Regions from separate parts of the Luteimonas sp. A537 genome, predicted to be linked through region 1. Evidence: riboswitches for the same ligand, from Rfam matches in the RefSeq annotation. Region 1 holds a riboswitch; the other holds the start of a gene.
What was found. A riboswitch is a leader RNA that binds a small molecule or an ion and turns the genes downstream of it on or off. The one in region 1 is predicted to bind cobalamin.

Region 1 (7,153 bases):
GCTATAGCTGCTCCTACAGGCCGAACAGGCGGGGCAGTCCGGGCACTCCCGCCGCCAGCACCAGCGCCAGCAACAGCAGCGTCTCCATGGCTTCGATGCTGGCGCCCAGGCAGTCGCCGGAGATGCCACCCAAGCGGCGCTTCCAGTAGACGCCGATCAGCGGCACCAGCGCCAGCGCCACCAGCAGCGGCGGCGCAACGAACACGCTTGCTGCCGTCAGCACCGCGGCCCACAGCCACACCGCACGCATCCCCAGCTTCCACGAGAAGCGCTCGGCCATGCCCGCCTGCTGGATCGGCGGCAGGCGCCGGCTCCACCACAGCGTGCCCCAGCGCGCCCAGGCCGGCAGCAGGACGATGCCGTACCACCAGGCCGAACCCGCAAGTTCCGCCAGCAGCACCAGCTTAAGCAGCAGCTGCATGACCAGCATGACCGCGCCGAACACGCCGATATGCGGATCCTTGAGCACTTCGAGGAAGCGACCGGGGTCGCGATGCGCGGCACCCATGGCGTCGGCGACGTCGCTCATGCCGTCCAGGTGCAGGGCGCCGGTGACCCAGGCCCACAGCGCCAGCGCCAGCACCGCCGCCAGCCACGGGCGGTCGTCCAATGCCCACAGTGGCAGAGCCAGCAGCAGCCCGATCGCGATGCCGACCACGGGGTGGTAGACGGCCGAATGCGTGAGGTCGTCATCGCGGAAGTCCTTCACCTGCGGCGTCGGGATCCGGGTGAGGAACTGGAAGGCGAGGATCAGGCGGCGCAGGCTCATGGTTGCGCGAGCTCGATCAGTTCACCCCAAGGCAGACCATCTTCGCCGGCCTCCACGCGCACGCGCAGGCGCGTGCCGTAATCAATGCGCAGCGCCCACAGCGCCGCCAGCGGCAGCCCGCAGGCCTGCGACAGCGCCATGCGCAGCGCGCCGCCGTGGCTGACCACGAGCACCGGGCCGTCGCTGTCACCGGCATCGGCGAGCAGGGCCTGCAGGGCGGCGGCGATACGGTGTTCGAACAGCTCCCAGCGCTCGCCGCCGGGCGGTGGGTTGCGTCGCGGATCGGCGTGGAAGGCGGCGAGCGCGTTGGCCCGCAGCGCGTCGCCGCGCTGCCCGTCCCAGTCGCCGAAGTCGAATTCGGCCCACTGCACGACCGTCTGCACCGCCAGGTCCAGCGGCCGGGCGAGCGCCAGCGCAGTGTCGTGCGCGCGGCGCAGCGGGGAGCTGATCGCCCGCGTCCAGTGGATGCCGGCGTGGCGCAGGCAGGGCGCATCGACGGCGCCCGGGCACAGCGGTGGATCGCTGCGGCCGTCCATGTGGCCGCGGCGGCCGGTATCGGCATGGCGAACGAAGTCGACGATCACGCCGGCGTCGCCCCGGCCACGGCCGCCTCATCGAACGTGGCCATGTCGTTGTGCAGGGCGCAGGCCAGGCGCAGCAGCGGCAGCGCAAGCGCCGCGCCCGAGCCTTCGCCCAGGCGCAGGTCGAGCCGCAGCAGTGGCGTCGCACCCAGCGTGTCGAGCACATGCCCGTGACCGCGTTCGGCCGAACAGTGCGAGAACAGCAGCCAGTCGCGCACGCCCGGGTTGAGCCGCACCGCGGCCAGCGCCGCGACCGAGACGATGAAACCATCGACCAGCACCGGGATCCCGCGCTGTGCGGCAGCCACCATCGCGCCCGCCATGGCCACGATCTCCAGCCCGCCAACGCGGCGCAGCGCCTCGAGCGGCGGCTGCGGCGCGGCGACGATCGCGGCGCCGTGCAGGGCCAGGGCGCGTTCGACCACGGCCTGCTTGTGCGCGATGCGCGCGTCGTCCAGGCCGGTGCCGGCACCAACCAGATCCGCCACCGGCAGCGCGGCCAGGGCGCAGGCCAGCGCGCTGGCTGCGGTGGTGTTGCCGATGCCCATCTCGCCCAGCAGGAGCAGGTCCGCGCCGCTGCCGGACTCGTCCACTGCGCGACGGCCGGCGCCCAGGGCGTGCGTGACGCCTGCATCATCCATCGCCGCGTCCACGCTCAGGTCGCGGGTGCCGCGGCAGGGCTTGTCGACGGTGGCCCCGGGTAAGGGGCCTTCGGCCAGCGTTCCCACGTCGCGCAGGTGCAGCGGCAGGCCGAGCTCGCGCGCCAGCACCGCGATCGCGGCGCCGCCTGCGGCGAAATTCGCCAGCATCTGCACGGTGACCTCGGCCGGATAGGCCGACACGCCCTGCGCGACCACGCCGTGGTCGCCGGCGAACAGCAGCACCGGCACACGTGCGGCGCGCGGGCGGTCGGTCGCCTGCAGGGCGGCGAGTTCGACGGCCAGCGTTTCCAGCCTGCCAAGGGCGCCCGGCGGCTTGGTCAGGCAGCGCTGCCTGGCCTCCGCGCGGGCCGCATGCTCCGGCGACGGCGAGGCGCAGCCCTGATTCCACCACGATGCGCTCATCGGGTTCCGTATCGACGTTGAAGAGAGCCCATTCTATCGGCGCGCTGCCGTGCCGGGCGGGCGCATCGCTTTGGCGCGGGTGCCGTGGATGCCTTAGACTGCCGCCACTTTCTGGTGACCCGCGGGGATTCCCCCAAGGGTTGAAACGGGAAGCCGGTGACCTTCCGCCAGCCGCATGGCCGACGAAGCACTCCGGCGCTGCCCCCGCAACGGTAAGCGTGGAACACCCCGGCAATCCGCCACTGTGCATCGCACGGGAAGGCGCCGGGGCTGGAGCGGCTGCATCGCTCCGCCCGCGAGTCCGGAGACCGGCCAGGAAGATGACTGGTTGCGACGCGGAGGGCGTGGCGGCGGCAGTGCGCCGTGTCTCCCCACGTCGGCCTACCGTCACATCTCCCCGGACGCGACTCCCAACGACCCTGTCGCGCGGGCGTGCGCGATGCATGGAGATACCGATGAAGCCGCAATACCAGCTCCTTTCCCTCGCAGTGGCGCTCGCCCTGTCCCCGGCCGCCGCAGCCAGCGGCGCGGCACAGGCCACCGACCTCGACACCCTCATCGTCACCGCCACCCGCACCGCGATCAACGCCGAGGACAGCAATGTGCCGGTGCAGGTGATCGACCGCGCGGTGATCGAGCGCAGCCAGGCGACGTCGCTGGTCGACCTGCTGCGCGGACGCGCCGGCATCAACCTCGCCAACCAGGGCGGCCCCGGCAAGCTGTCGTCGGTGTTCCTGCGCGGCACCGAGTCCGATCATGTGCTGGTGATGATCGACGGCGTGCGCATCGGCTCGGCGACATCCGGCATGGCCGCGTTCCAGGACCTGCCGCTGGACCAGATCGAGCGCGTCGAGATCGTGCGCGGCCCGCGTTCGAGCCTCTACGGCTCCGAGGCCATCGGCGGCGTGATACAGATCTTCACCCGCCGCTCCGCTGAAGGCGAAGGCCTGCGCTCCAACTTCAGCCTGGGGGTGGGCAGCAACAGCCTGCGCCAGGCCAGCGCCGGCATCGGCAGCAACGGCGAACGCGGCTGGTTCCAGGCCCAGGGCGCCTGGCAGCGCACCGACGGCATCGATTCCTGCCGCGGCACCGCCGAAGGCTGGGGCGCCGGCTGCTTCGCCGACGAGCCCGACCGCGACGGCTACCGCAATACCTCGGCGAGCGTGCGCGGCGGCGGCAAGGTCGGCGAGACCGTCGAGCTGGAGGGCCACGTGCTGGTCGCCGACGCCTTCAACGAGTACGACGGCAGCATCTTTGGCGGCAACGAGGCCGACACCCGGCAGCAGGTCTTCGGCGGCCGCCTGGGCTGGCGCCCGGGCCAGCGCACCGACGTCAACGTCCGGATCGGCCGCGCCGACGACAAGTCGGACAACCATTTCCACGACCACGCCAGCGGCACGCGGACGTTTGCCAGCACCTTCGACACCCGCCGCGACACCGCCTCGGTGCAGGGCGACTTCGCCGTCGCCGAAGACCACCTGCTCAGCGCCGGCGTCGACTGGCTGCGCGACAAGGTCACCAGCAGCACCGACTTCACCGTCAAGGACCGGGACAACACGGGTCTGTTCCTGGCCTGGCAGGGCAGCTTCGGCGCGCACAGCCTCGAAGCCAGCGCGCGCCATGACGACAACGAGCAGTTCGGCGGTCATTCCACCGGCAGCCTCGGCTACGGCCTGAAGTTCGGCAACGGCTTCCGCTTCACCGCCAGCGCCGGCACCGGCTTCAAGGTGCCCACCTTCAACGACCTCTACTACCCCGGCGCCTTTGGCAACCCGGACCTCGAGCCCGAGGAATCGCAAACGCTGAACCTCGGCATCGCGCAGTTCGGCGAGGGCTGGAACTGGACCTTCAACGCCTTCCGGACCGACATCGACGAACTGATCGGCTACGACCTGGACTTCGCCCTGCTCAACGTCGAGGAAGCGCGCATCCGCGGTGCCGAGCTGACCGGCTTCGTGTCGCTGGCCGGCTGGGACATCAACGCCGAGATCAGCCACATCGACCCGCGCAACCGCAGCGCCGGCACCAACCACGACAACTGGCTGCAGCGTCGCTCGCGCAACACCGCGCGCGTTGACGTGGACCGCGCGTTCGGCGCCTTCCGCGTGGGCGTGACCGGCTTCGGCAGCGGCGCGCGCTACGACGACGCCGCCAACTTCATCCGCCTGCCGGGCTACGGCACGATGGACCTTCGGGTGGAGTACGCGATCAACGACGAATGGACGCTGCAGGCGCGCGCCAGCAACGTGTTTGACCGCGACTACGAAACGATCGCGTGGTACCACCAGCCGGGACGGGAGTACGGGCTGACGCTGAGGTACCAGCCAGCCCGGTGACCCGCAGGCCCCTTGCTTTCGTGGTCGCGGCCATAGCCGCGACCCGGTGGCGATGATCTGGCGGTCGCAGCTCCAGCTCTCCTGCAGGAGGGTCAGCGGTACAGGAGGGTCAGCGGCGGGTGCGCAGGCCGGCCAGGGCCGCCAGGTCGTCCAGAACGGCGACGGCTCCCGCCCTTTCCAGGTCGAAATCGCGCGGATACCCATGCCGCAGCAGTACCAGGTCCATGCCGGCCGCCTTCGCGGCGCCGGCATCGGCTTCGGAATCGCCCACCATCAGCGTGTCCGCCGCGGCCGCGCCGTGCAGCGCCGCCAGGTGCAGCAGGGGCATCGCGCTCGGCTTGCGCTCGGCCAGGGTGTCGCCGCCGACGACGTGGGTGAACCAGCGATCGATGCCCATCGCCTCGATCAGCACGCGCGCCATGCGCTCGGGCTTGTTGGTGGCCATGGACATCGCCACGCCGGCATCCGCCAGCGCAGCCAGCGTCTCCGTGGTGCCCGGATACAGGCGCGCGTGCAGCAGCAGGCACGCTTCGTAATGGAACATCAGCCGCGGCATCACCGCGTCGACATCGGCATCGCTGCCAGCGTGGCGCAGCGCGCTGTCGAGCAGCACGTGCGTGCCCAGGCCGATCCACGCGCGCACGGTGGCTTCGTCCTCGCGCGCATGGCCGAGTTCTTCCAAGGTGCGGTTGACCGCCTCGGCGATATCGGCCGCCGAGTCCACCAGCGTGCCGTCGAGGTCGAACAGCACCAGCTTCCAGGGAAACACCATGTCATCTCCGCGCCGCGCACGATGCCGGCGCCAGTCCCCAAGCCTACATCGCGCCGCGGTCAACGGCGCTGCGACGCCATCCACCCGCTGCATGCCGTCAGTCGACGGCGAGCGCGTCCTCCGGGAACAGCGTCGCCTGCAGCCGCGCTTCTTCGCGGTCACGGAAACCCGCAAGGCCTACGCCGACCAGCCGATACAGGGTGGAGGGCGGCAGCTGCACGCGGTCGCGCAGGGCGAACGCGATCGCGATGAATTCGGCCTCCGTGGCGGGCGGGGCATCGGGCGTGAAGCTGCGCGTGATGATGCGGAACTGCGCGGTCTTGAGCTTGAGCACCACGGTGCGGCCGACACGCTCGGTCTTGCGCGTTGCGGCCCAGGCCTTGGCGGCGATGGCGCGGATCGCATCATCCAGCTCGTCCAGGCGCAGGTCGGCGGCGAAGGTGTCTTCGCTGGAAATCGACTGCACCGGCTGGTTGGGCTCGACCGGACGCTCGTCGATGCCGCGCGCGCGCCGGTACAGGCTGGCGCCGAAGCTGCCGAAGCGCCGCTGCAGGTCATCGAGTGCGAACGCCCGCAGGTCGCCGACCGTGGCCACGCCGATGTCGGCGAGTTTCCGTTCCATCACCTTGCCCACGCCGGGAATCTTGGCCACCGGCAGCGGCGTCAGGAAGGCCTCGACCTGGGACGGCTTGACCACGAACTGGCCGTCGGGCTTGTTCCAGTCCGAGGCGATCTTGGCCAGGAACTTGTTCGGCGCGATGCCGGCCGAGGCGGTGAGCGCGGTCGCCTCGCGGATCTCGGCGCGGATCATGCGCGCGCTCTCGGTGGCGCTGGGCGAAGCGACCTTCGGCGCGGTGACGTCGAGGTAGGCCTCGTCCAGCGACAGCGGCTGCACCAGGTCGGTGTGGCGCAGGAAGATCGCGCGCACCTGCTTCGACGCCTCCTTGTAGCGCGCGAAATCCGGCGGCACGAACACCGCATCCGGGCACAAGCGCTCGGCACGCACCGCGGGCATCGCCGAGCGCACGCCGAACACGCGCGCCTCGTAGGACGCCGCGCAGACCACCGAGCGCGCCCCGCGCCAGGCCACCACCACCGGGCGGCCGCGGAGGCCGGGATCGTCCCGCTGCTCCACCGACGCATAGAAGGCGTCCATGTCGATGTGCAGGATCTTGCGCATGCCCTCATTATCCCGCAGCCGCGGCCAAAGGACCCTGTGGGAGCAGCCAAAAGACCTGTGCGAGCGGCTATAGCCGATCCTGCAAGGGCGCTCCTGCCTCGCGCCTCCTACCTGAGTTCGGAGGCCTCTACCGGCAGGGTCACCAGCAGCAGGGTGGCGTCGTCCGGATCCGGCACCACCCGGAAACCCAGGTGCCGGCACATCGACAGCATGGTGCTGTTCTCGCGCAGCACCTGGCCCTCGATCATCTCCAGGCCCATCCAGCGCGCGACGCCGATCATTTCCTCCATCAGGCGCCAGCCCAGCCCCGCGCCCTTGAGGTCGGAGCGCACCATGATCCCGTACTCGCCGCGCTTGAAGTCCGGGTCGGCCAGCAGGCGCACCGCGCCCAGCATCTCGCCGCTGGCGGCGTCGGTCGCCACCAGGGCCATCGAGCGCGCGTAGTCCAGCT
Region 2 (7,153 bases), on a different contig from region 1:
TGGGTCCAGAACGCGGCTTCGCTGACCGCGGGGTCGTCGACGCCGGGCAGCGTCGCGGCGATCACGCCGCCGTCGGCGGAAACGTCCGGAAAGCCCTCCGTGGTGCCGCCGATAACCCGGGTGCCGGTGGCGGCGGCCCAGCGGGTGACGCCCTGCTTCCCGGGGCCGTCGTCGTAGAGCACACGCACGCCGACGGCGACGGCGCCGTCATCTGAAACAGACTGCACGAAGTTGCCGTCGCCGAGGTCGGTGACGACGGGAATGGCGGCGAAGGCGGGGCTGGCGGCGAGGGCCGCCGCGCAGGCGAGGCCGAGGAGTGATGGACGGGGCATGAAGGGTGTCTCCTGCTTGCACGAGGGGCGGGCGCGGCCCGCCGGGACGTGGCCGGCGGCAGTCGCCGGTCCCGATGTGATCCTTGGCGCCGCGGGGGCGGGAAGGCATTCGCGATCGATGACAGCTTCGTTATCGCGTGATGCCTGCGGGCACGGCGGGCATCGCTTCTGGCAGGCGGCGCTCGCCTGCCAGTCGTGAGGCAGCCTCGCGGGCGTCCCGGGCCAGGGCGTCCTCGCCAAGCGCTTCGGCAAGCTGCAGCTGCAGCACCGCGCAGTCGTAGCAGCGGTCCAGCCAGGGCGCCACCCGCCCGACCAGGGCTTCGGCATCGCGCACCCGGCCGCGGCGCAGCAGCCAGGGCGCGTGTACGGCAACCACTTCGACGATGTCCGCCGGCGCGCCGCGGGCCTCGGCGGCGGCAAGGGCCTGCTCAAGGACCACCTCGGCGGCGACGCTGTCGCCCAGTTCGACCGCGGCGGCCAGCAGCAGGGCCGGGGTCGGACCCTCGGAGGTGTCGACCCGCGTGCCGGAGGCTGGTGGCACGTCGATCACGGCCGCGGCCTGCGCCCGGCGCAACCGCACATGGTCGCGCAGCGAGTCGCCGGGCAGGCGGGTCCAGTCGGCAAGGATGGCGTCGGCGATCGCCACCGCGGCCGCCGGCTCGCCGCTGCGCCAGGCGAGTTCGACCAGGGTCTGCGCCCGGCGATGCTCGTACGGCGGCGTGCTGCGCGCGGCGATATCGGGCGATTCCAGCAGCCGCCGTGCCTCAGACAGCCGACCCAGCGCGATCAGCGCGTTGCCGCGGTCCAGCGCCGCTGCCAGGCGCAGCGCCGGGTCCGGCGTCTTCGGCAGCAGCTTCTGCACCTCGTCGCTGGTCGCCAGCGCCGCGGCGGCATCAAGCCGCAGCAGCTGCGCGGCCGACTGCGCCGAGCGGGTGACCTGCAGTTCGTTCATCGCGGTCGAACCCTCGAACACCGCCAGCGCGCTGCCAAGGTAGTCCAGGGCCTGCGCCGGGCGGCCGCGGCCGAGCTCGAGCGCGCCCAGGTTGGCATCCACGCGTGCCACCGCGAGCCGGTCGCCGGCGCGCTGCAGCCGGGTGCGCGCGGCGCCGAAGTCGGCGATCGCCTCGTCCCCGCGGCCAAGCGCGGCGAGGGCCACCCCGCGCCCCATCAGCACCGCGCCACGTTCGAGGTCTCCCTCGCCGGGGGGCACGTCCGCCAGCGCCACCAGCGCACGGTCGTAGTCGCCCACTGCTTCGTGCAACGCGTTGCGGCGGATCCTGGCGCCGCCGCTGTAGGCCAGCAGGCGGGCGCGTAACAGCGGATCACGCGTGGCCTCCGGGGTGCGCAGCAGCGCGGCGATGGCGCGCTCGGCGGCGTCGAGCTCGCCGGCGCGATAGTCGACCTGTGCCAGCCGGAAGCGCAGCTGCGGCTGCGACAGCTGCGACGGCGGCGCATCCTCGAGTATCCGGCGCGCGGTCGCGAGCTCATTGGCCAGCAAGGCCGCGCGCACCCGCTGCAGCCGCTCTTCCAGCGCCAGGCCGGCGCCGTCACGGCCGGCCGGCGCAGCGTGGCCCAGCGCCGCCAGCAGCCGGTCGCAGGCGGCGGCTGCCGCGGACAGCAGGTCGCCGGCCTCGGCTTCGGCCTGGTGTCGCAGGCCATGTGCGGACACCGCCTGCAGGCGCAGCCGCCAACCTTCGCGCAGGCGCTCGACCTCGCCGCCAACCACCCTCGCCCCGGGCACCGCGCGCTGCAGCCGGTCGTGGCCGGCATCACCCTCGGCGCCGCCGAGCAGTGCCAGCGTGCTTTCGCTGGGCGGCACCGAGAGCCCGGCCGAGCGCATGCGCTCGGCGACGTAGTCCATCAGGCCCAGCCGCGCCCACGCGATGTCGTCGCCAGCGTCGATCGCCAACGGCAGCACCAGGGTTGCGGCAGGGTCCGCAATGACGTCCGCGGCAGCGGACGCAGCATCCGGCACCATCGGCAGGCCCGTCTGCGGCTGCGGCCACTGCCACCAGGCGACGGCCGCCAACGCCAGCAGCGCGCCCACCACCACCCACGCCCGGCGCATCGGTCCAGCGCGACGCGCGGGTTCCTGAGGTGCAGCTGGCAATGGCACCGCTGGCGTTGATGGCGGCTCCGGCGGTGCCTCGCCGCCGGCCGAGCCGGTGTCCAGGGCCTCCCGCCTCCCGGCCAGCCCACTGGTTGCCGCGGCCCAGCGGAAGCCGAAGCGCGGCACCGTCCGGATGGTGTGCTGGGCCTGGCCGTCGTCGTCGACGCAGCGCCGCGCGCGCAGGACCACCTGCGCCAGCTGGCCGTCGCTGACGTCGGTGCGGTTGAACACCGCCTGCAGCAGCTCGTCCCGGGCAACCGCGCGATCCCGGTGCAGGAGCAGGCACTCCAGGCACTCGAAGACGCGCGCCGGCATCTCGACCCGCGTCCCGCCGCGGCGCAGTTCGCGGCGCGCGAGGTCGAGCTCGAAGACGCCGAAGCGGTAGCCGGACAGCGCCGGCTCGTTGGCGGGAGGCGAAGGCAAGATGTGGACCGGGCACCTGTGGCACCCCCAAGAATGACAGAGCCGGCGACGCCCTGCGCGCCTGCGCCGGCCCTGGAATGCTTCCGGCGTCAAGGGGCACAAACACGAAACCTAGCGTTGACCACGCCGTGGAACCACACTATGTTGTGCCCCGTCGGTTCCCGCGCCACAGGGCACGGGATGAAAAGGGAAGCCGGTACGGCAGCGGTCGAGACCATCGATCCGCCCGCCAATTCCGGCGCTGCCCCGCAGCGGTAGGTGGAAACGAGGTCGCACACGCACTGGGACGGTGGTTCCGGGAAGCGGCGGCCGAGGCGCGGAGCCCAGGCTCCCGGATCCACGAGCCCGAAGACCTGCCGACAGCCGCGCGCATGCACATCGCGCGGTGCCGGCTGCGCAATCTCCGGGGGGAGATGGCTGGTGAAGCACGCGCTCGCCCGCGCTCCGCTCCGGAGTGCGGTCGCGGCCGCTGCGACGCCGCGCTTCCACCCTGTCGATGACCGCTCCGGCCCGCCGCCTGCCCCGGGACAGTCGGCCGTGCGCACGCCATCCGGGAGCAGGCATGAGCAGCTACGACAGCACCACCACGGCACCACCCGCAGCGACCACGGCCAGCGCTGTATCCACGCCTTGCGCGTCCGCCGACGTCGCCATCTGGATCACCAAGGAAGCCGGCAACCGCCGGATTCCCTACGACCGCGCGCGCCTGGAGCGCGCGATCGACCGCGTCCACGTCGAGTTCCCGCAGCTCGACATCGCCGACTACAAGCGCAGCGTGTCCGGCTTCGTCGAGCGCAAGGACGCGGTCAACGCCGACGATCTGGTCGACCACCTGATCCGCGAGGCCGAGGCGCGCGTGGACGTGACTGCGCCGGAGTGGGAGCTCTTCGCCGCACGCCTGTACCTGCACCGCCTGTACAAGCGCGCCAGCCGCAACCGCTTCTACGACACCGGGCAGAAGTACGGTTCCTATGTTGGCCTGCAGGAATCGCTGGCCGACCGCAACGTCTACTCCAACGACATCCTGCGCGCCTATTCCAAGGAAGAACTGGTCGAGGCCGGGAAAATGATCGAGCCCGACCGTGACCGGCTGTTCAACTACAACGGCCTGTACCTGCTGGCCACGCGGTATCTCGCCACCGACACCTCGCGCGAGGTGTACGAGCTGCCGCAGGAGCGCTGGCTGACGATCGCGCTGTACCTGATGCAGGACGAGGCCGGCGCGGGCAAGGACAGCCGCGAGCGCCGCATGCAGCTGGTCGGCGAGGCCTACTGGGCGCTGTCGAACCTGTACATGACCGTGGCCACGCCGACGCTGCAGAACGCCGGCAAGACCGGCGGCCAGCTGTCCTCGTGCTTCATCGACACCGTCGACGACTCGCTGCAGGGCATCTACGACTCCAATACCGACATCGCGCGCGTGTCCAAGGGCGGCGGCGGCGTGGGCGCCTACATGGGCTACGTGCGCGCGTCGGGCTCGTCGATCCGCGGCGTGCCCAACTCGTCCGGCGGCGTGGTGCCGTGGATCAAGCAGCTCAACAACACCGCGGTCTCGGTCGACCAGCTCGGCCAGCGCAAGGGTGCCGTCGCCGTGTACCTGGACGTCTGGCACCGCGACATCGAGGCCTTCCTCGACCTGCGCCTCAACAACGGCGACCAGCGCCTGCGCGCGCACGACGTGTTCACCTCGGTCTGCATCCCCGACATCTTCATGGAAGCGGTGGAGCGCCGCGGCGACTGGTACCTGTTCGACCCGCACGAGGTGCACCGGGTCAAGGGCTGGTACCTGCAGGACTTCTTCGACGAGAAGAAGGGCGAGGGCACGTTCCGGGCGAAGTACGAAGAAGTGGTGGCCGACGAGCGCATCACCCGCAAGACGATCAAGGCCATCGACATCTTCAAGCGGCTGATGGTCAGCCAGCTGGAGACCGGAAACCCCTTCATGTTCTACCGCGACGAGGTCAACCGGAAGAACCCGAACAAGCACGCCGGCATGGTGTATTCGTCGAACCTGTGCACCGAGATCCTGCAGAACATGAGCCCGACGCGGCTGATGCAAGAGATCATCAGCGGCAACCAGATCGTGACCACGAAGCAGGCTGGCGACTTCGTGGTCTGCAACCTGTCCTCGGTGAACCTGGGCCGCGCGATCGTGCCGCAGCAGGGCCAGGGCGACCTGATCACCGACGTGCTGGAGCGGCTGATCCCGATCCAGGTGCGCATGCTCGACAACGTGATCGATCTCAACCAGCTGCCGGTGCCGCAGGCCACGATCACCAACCGGAAGTATCGCGCCATCGGGCTGGGCACCTTCGGCTGGCACCACCTGCTGGCGCAGAAGGGCATCCACTGGAACACGGCCGAAGCCGAGGATTACAGCGATGCGCTGTACGAGCGCATCAACTTCCTCACCGTGCAGGCGTCGATGGCGCTGGCGAAGGAGAAGGGCAGCTACGCCGTCTTCCACGGCAGCGACTGGCACAACGGCAACTACTTCCGCGACCGCGGCTACAGCAGCCCGCAGTGGTTGGACCTGTCGGCGCAGGTGGCGGTGAACGGCGTGCGCAACGGCTGGCTGCTGGCGGTCGCCCCGAACATGTCGACCGCGCAGATCGCCGGCTCCACGGCCTCCATCGACCCGGTCTACTCCGCGTTCTACTACGAGGAGAAGAAGGACTACCGCCGCCCGGTGGCCGCGCCCGGGCTGTCGCTGGAAACCTGGCCCTACTACGAGAAAGGCGCCTGGCACGTCGACCAGTTCGCCTCGGTGCGCCAGAACGCGCGCCGCCAGCGCCACGTCGACCAGTCGATCAGCTTCAACTTCTACGTGCCGAGCACCATACGGGCCAGCACCCTGCTGGAGCTGCACATGACCGCGTGGCGCGAAGGCATGAAGACCACCTATTACGTGCGCTCCAACGACATCGACATCGCCGAGTGCGAGTGGTGCAGTAGCTAAGCGCATTCGCGCTGTCGCTTCCACGGTTCGCGTTGCGAACCGTGGACCCTGCATCACCTGCACCCAGACCCCAACACGGGAAGCACCATGTCCACCACCGCACCGACCACCTCGACGCCGCTCGATCGCATCCGGATCCTCGAGCCGCGCCACCCCAACCGTTCGACCGGGATCATCAACGGCCGCACCTCGGGCATCCTCAACTGGAACGACATCCCGTATCCGTCGTTCTACCGCGCCTACAAGGAGCTCTCGACCAACTTCTGGATCCCGGATGAGGTCGACATGAAGGCGGATGCCAGGCAGTACGGCGAACTCTCGGCGCGCGAGAAGAATGCCTACGATTCGATCATCGGCCTGCTGGCGACGCTGGACTCGCCGCAGACACGCTTCATCTACAACGTCGCCGAATACATCACCGATCCGGCCGCGCACGCCAACGCCGCGATCATCGGGCAACAGGAAGTGATCCACAACGAGAGCTACAGCTACGTGCTGGCCTCGATCACCGACCTGGCCAATCAGAACCGCGTGTTCGAGATCGCGCGCACCCACCCGACGATCCAGAAGCGCAACGCGCCGATCATGAACTCGTATGACGACTTCATGCGCGATAAGACCGCCGAGACCCTGCTGCGGTCGCTGATCCAGTCCTCGATCCTCGAGGGCATCAACTTCTATTCCGGCTTCGCCTATTTCTACAACCTGGTGCGCCAGAACCGGATGACCGGCACCGGCAAGATCATCAGCTTCATCAACCGCGACGAACTTGCGCATACCAAGTTCATCAGCGAGCTAATCCGCGCCATCGTCGGCGAGAACCCGGAGCTGCAGAACGACGAGCTGACCGCTTACGTGCACAGTGCCTTCGAGCACGCCATCGAGCTGGAAGTGCAGTGGACCGGCGAGGTGCTCGATGGCATCGACGGCATCGACGTCGACGAGATGGTCCGCTACGTGAAGTACCGCGCCAACAAGATGGCCGGGATGCTGGGCATCGAGAAGCTGTACTCCGACGCCACCGACAACGTGATGCCCTGGATCAAGGCCTACGCCGACAACTTCACCGAGACCAAGACCGACTTCTTCGAGATGCGCAACGCCAGCTACAAGAAGACCAATTCCGACAACGGCTTCGACGATCTGTGACCTGCACGCGCGCTCCTGTGGGAGCGGCCATGGCCGCTCCCACGTCCGGAGCCAATGCCAACCGACGCCTCCCATGCGCATCCTCATCGCCTTCGCCTCGCTGAGCGGCAACACGCGCGACGTCGCGCGCGCGGTCGGCGCGCGCTGCAAAGCGCTGGACCACGCCGTGACCTGGATTGA

Region 2: linked by a shared signal. The riboswitch ahead of ACW7GZ_RS07930 (ribonucleoside-diphosphate reductase subunit alpha) and the one ahead of btuB (TonB-dependent vitamin B12 receptor) in region 1 are both predicted to bind cobalamin.

What each region holds. Positions count from the first base shown of each region.
Region 1 is NZ_JBSVRH010000001.1:722,014-729,166, forward strand. It holds gene cobS (adenosylcobinamide-GDP ribazoletransferase) at 14-769, opposite strand; gene ACW7GZ_RS03345 (histidine phosphatase family protein) at 766-1,353, opposite strand; gene cobT (nicotinate-nucleotide--dimethylbenzimidazole phosphoribosyltransferase) at 1,350-2,414, opposite strand; cobalamin riboswitch at 2,510-2,745, shown strand; gene btuB (TonB-dependent vitamin B12 receptor) at 2,870-4,750, shown strand; gene gph (phosphoglycolate phosphatase) at 4,860-5,519, opposite strand; gene dinB (DNA polymerase IV) at 5,620-6,702, opposite strand; gene ACW7GZ_RS03370 (bifunctional acetate--CoA ligase family protein/GNAT family N-acetyltransferase) at 6,810-7,153, opposite strand, start outside.
Region 2 is NZ_JBSVRH010000003.1:57,864-65,016, reverse strand. It holds gene ACW7GZ_RS07940 (hypothetical protein) at 1-332, opposite strand, end outside; gene ACW7GZ_RS07935 (winged helix-turn-helix domain-containing protein) at 463-2,865, opposite strand; cobalamin riboswitch at 3,004-3,241, shown strand; gene ACW7GZ_RS07930 (ribonucleoside-diphosphate reductase subunit alpha) at 3,428-5,824, shown strand; gene ACW7GZ_RS07925 (ribonucleotide-diphosphate reductase subunit beta) at 5,912-6,973, shown strand; gene ACW7GZ_RS07920 (flavodoxin) at 7,047-7,153, shown strand, end outside.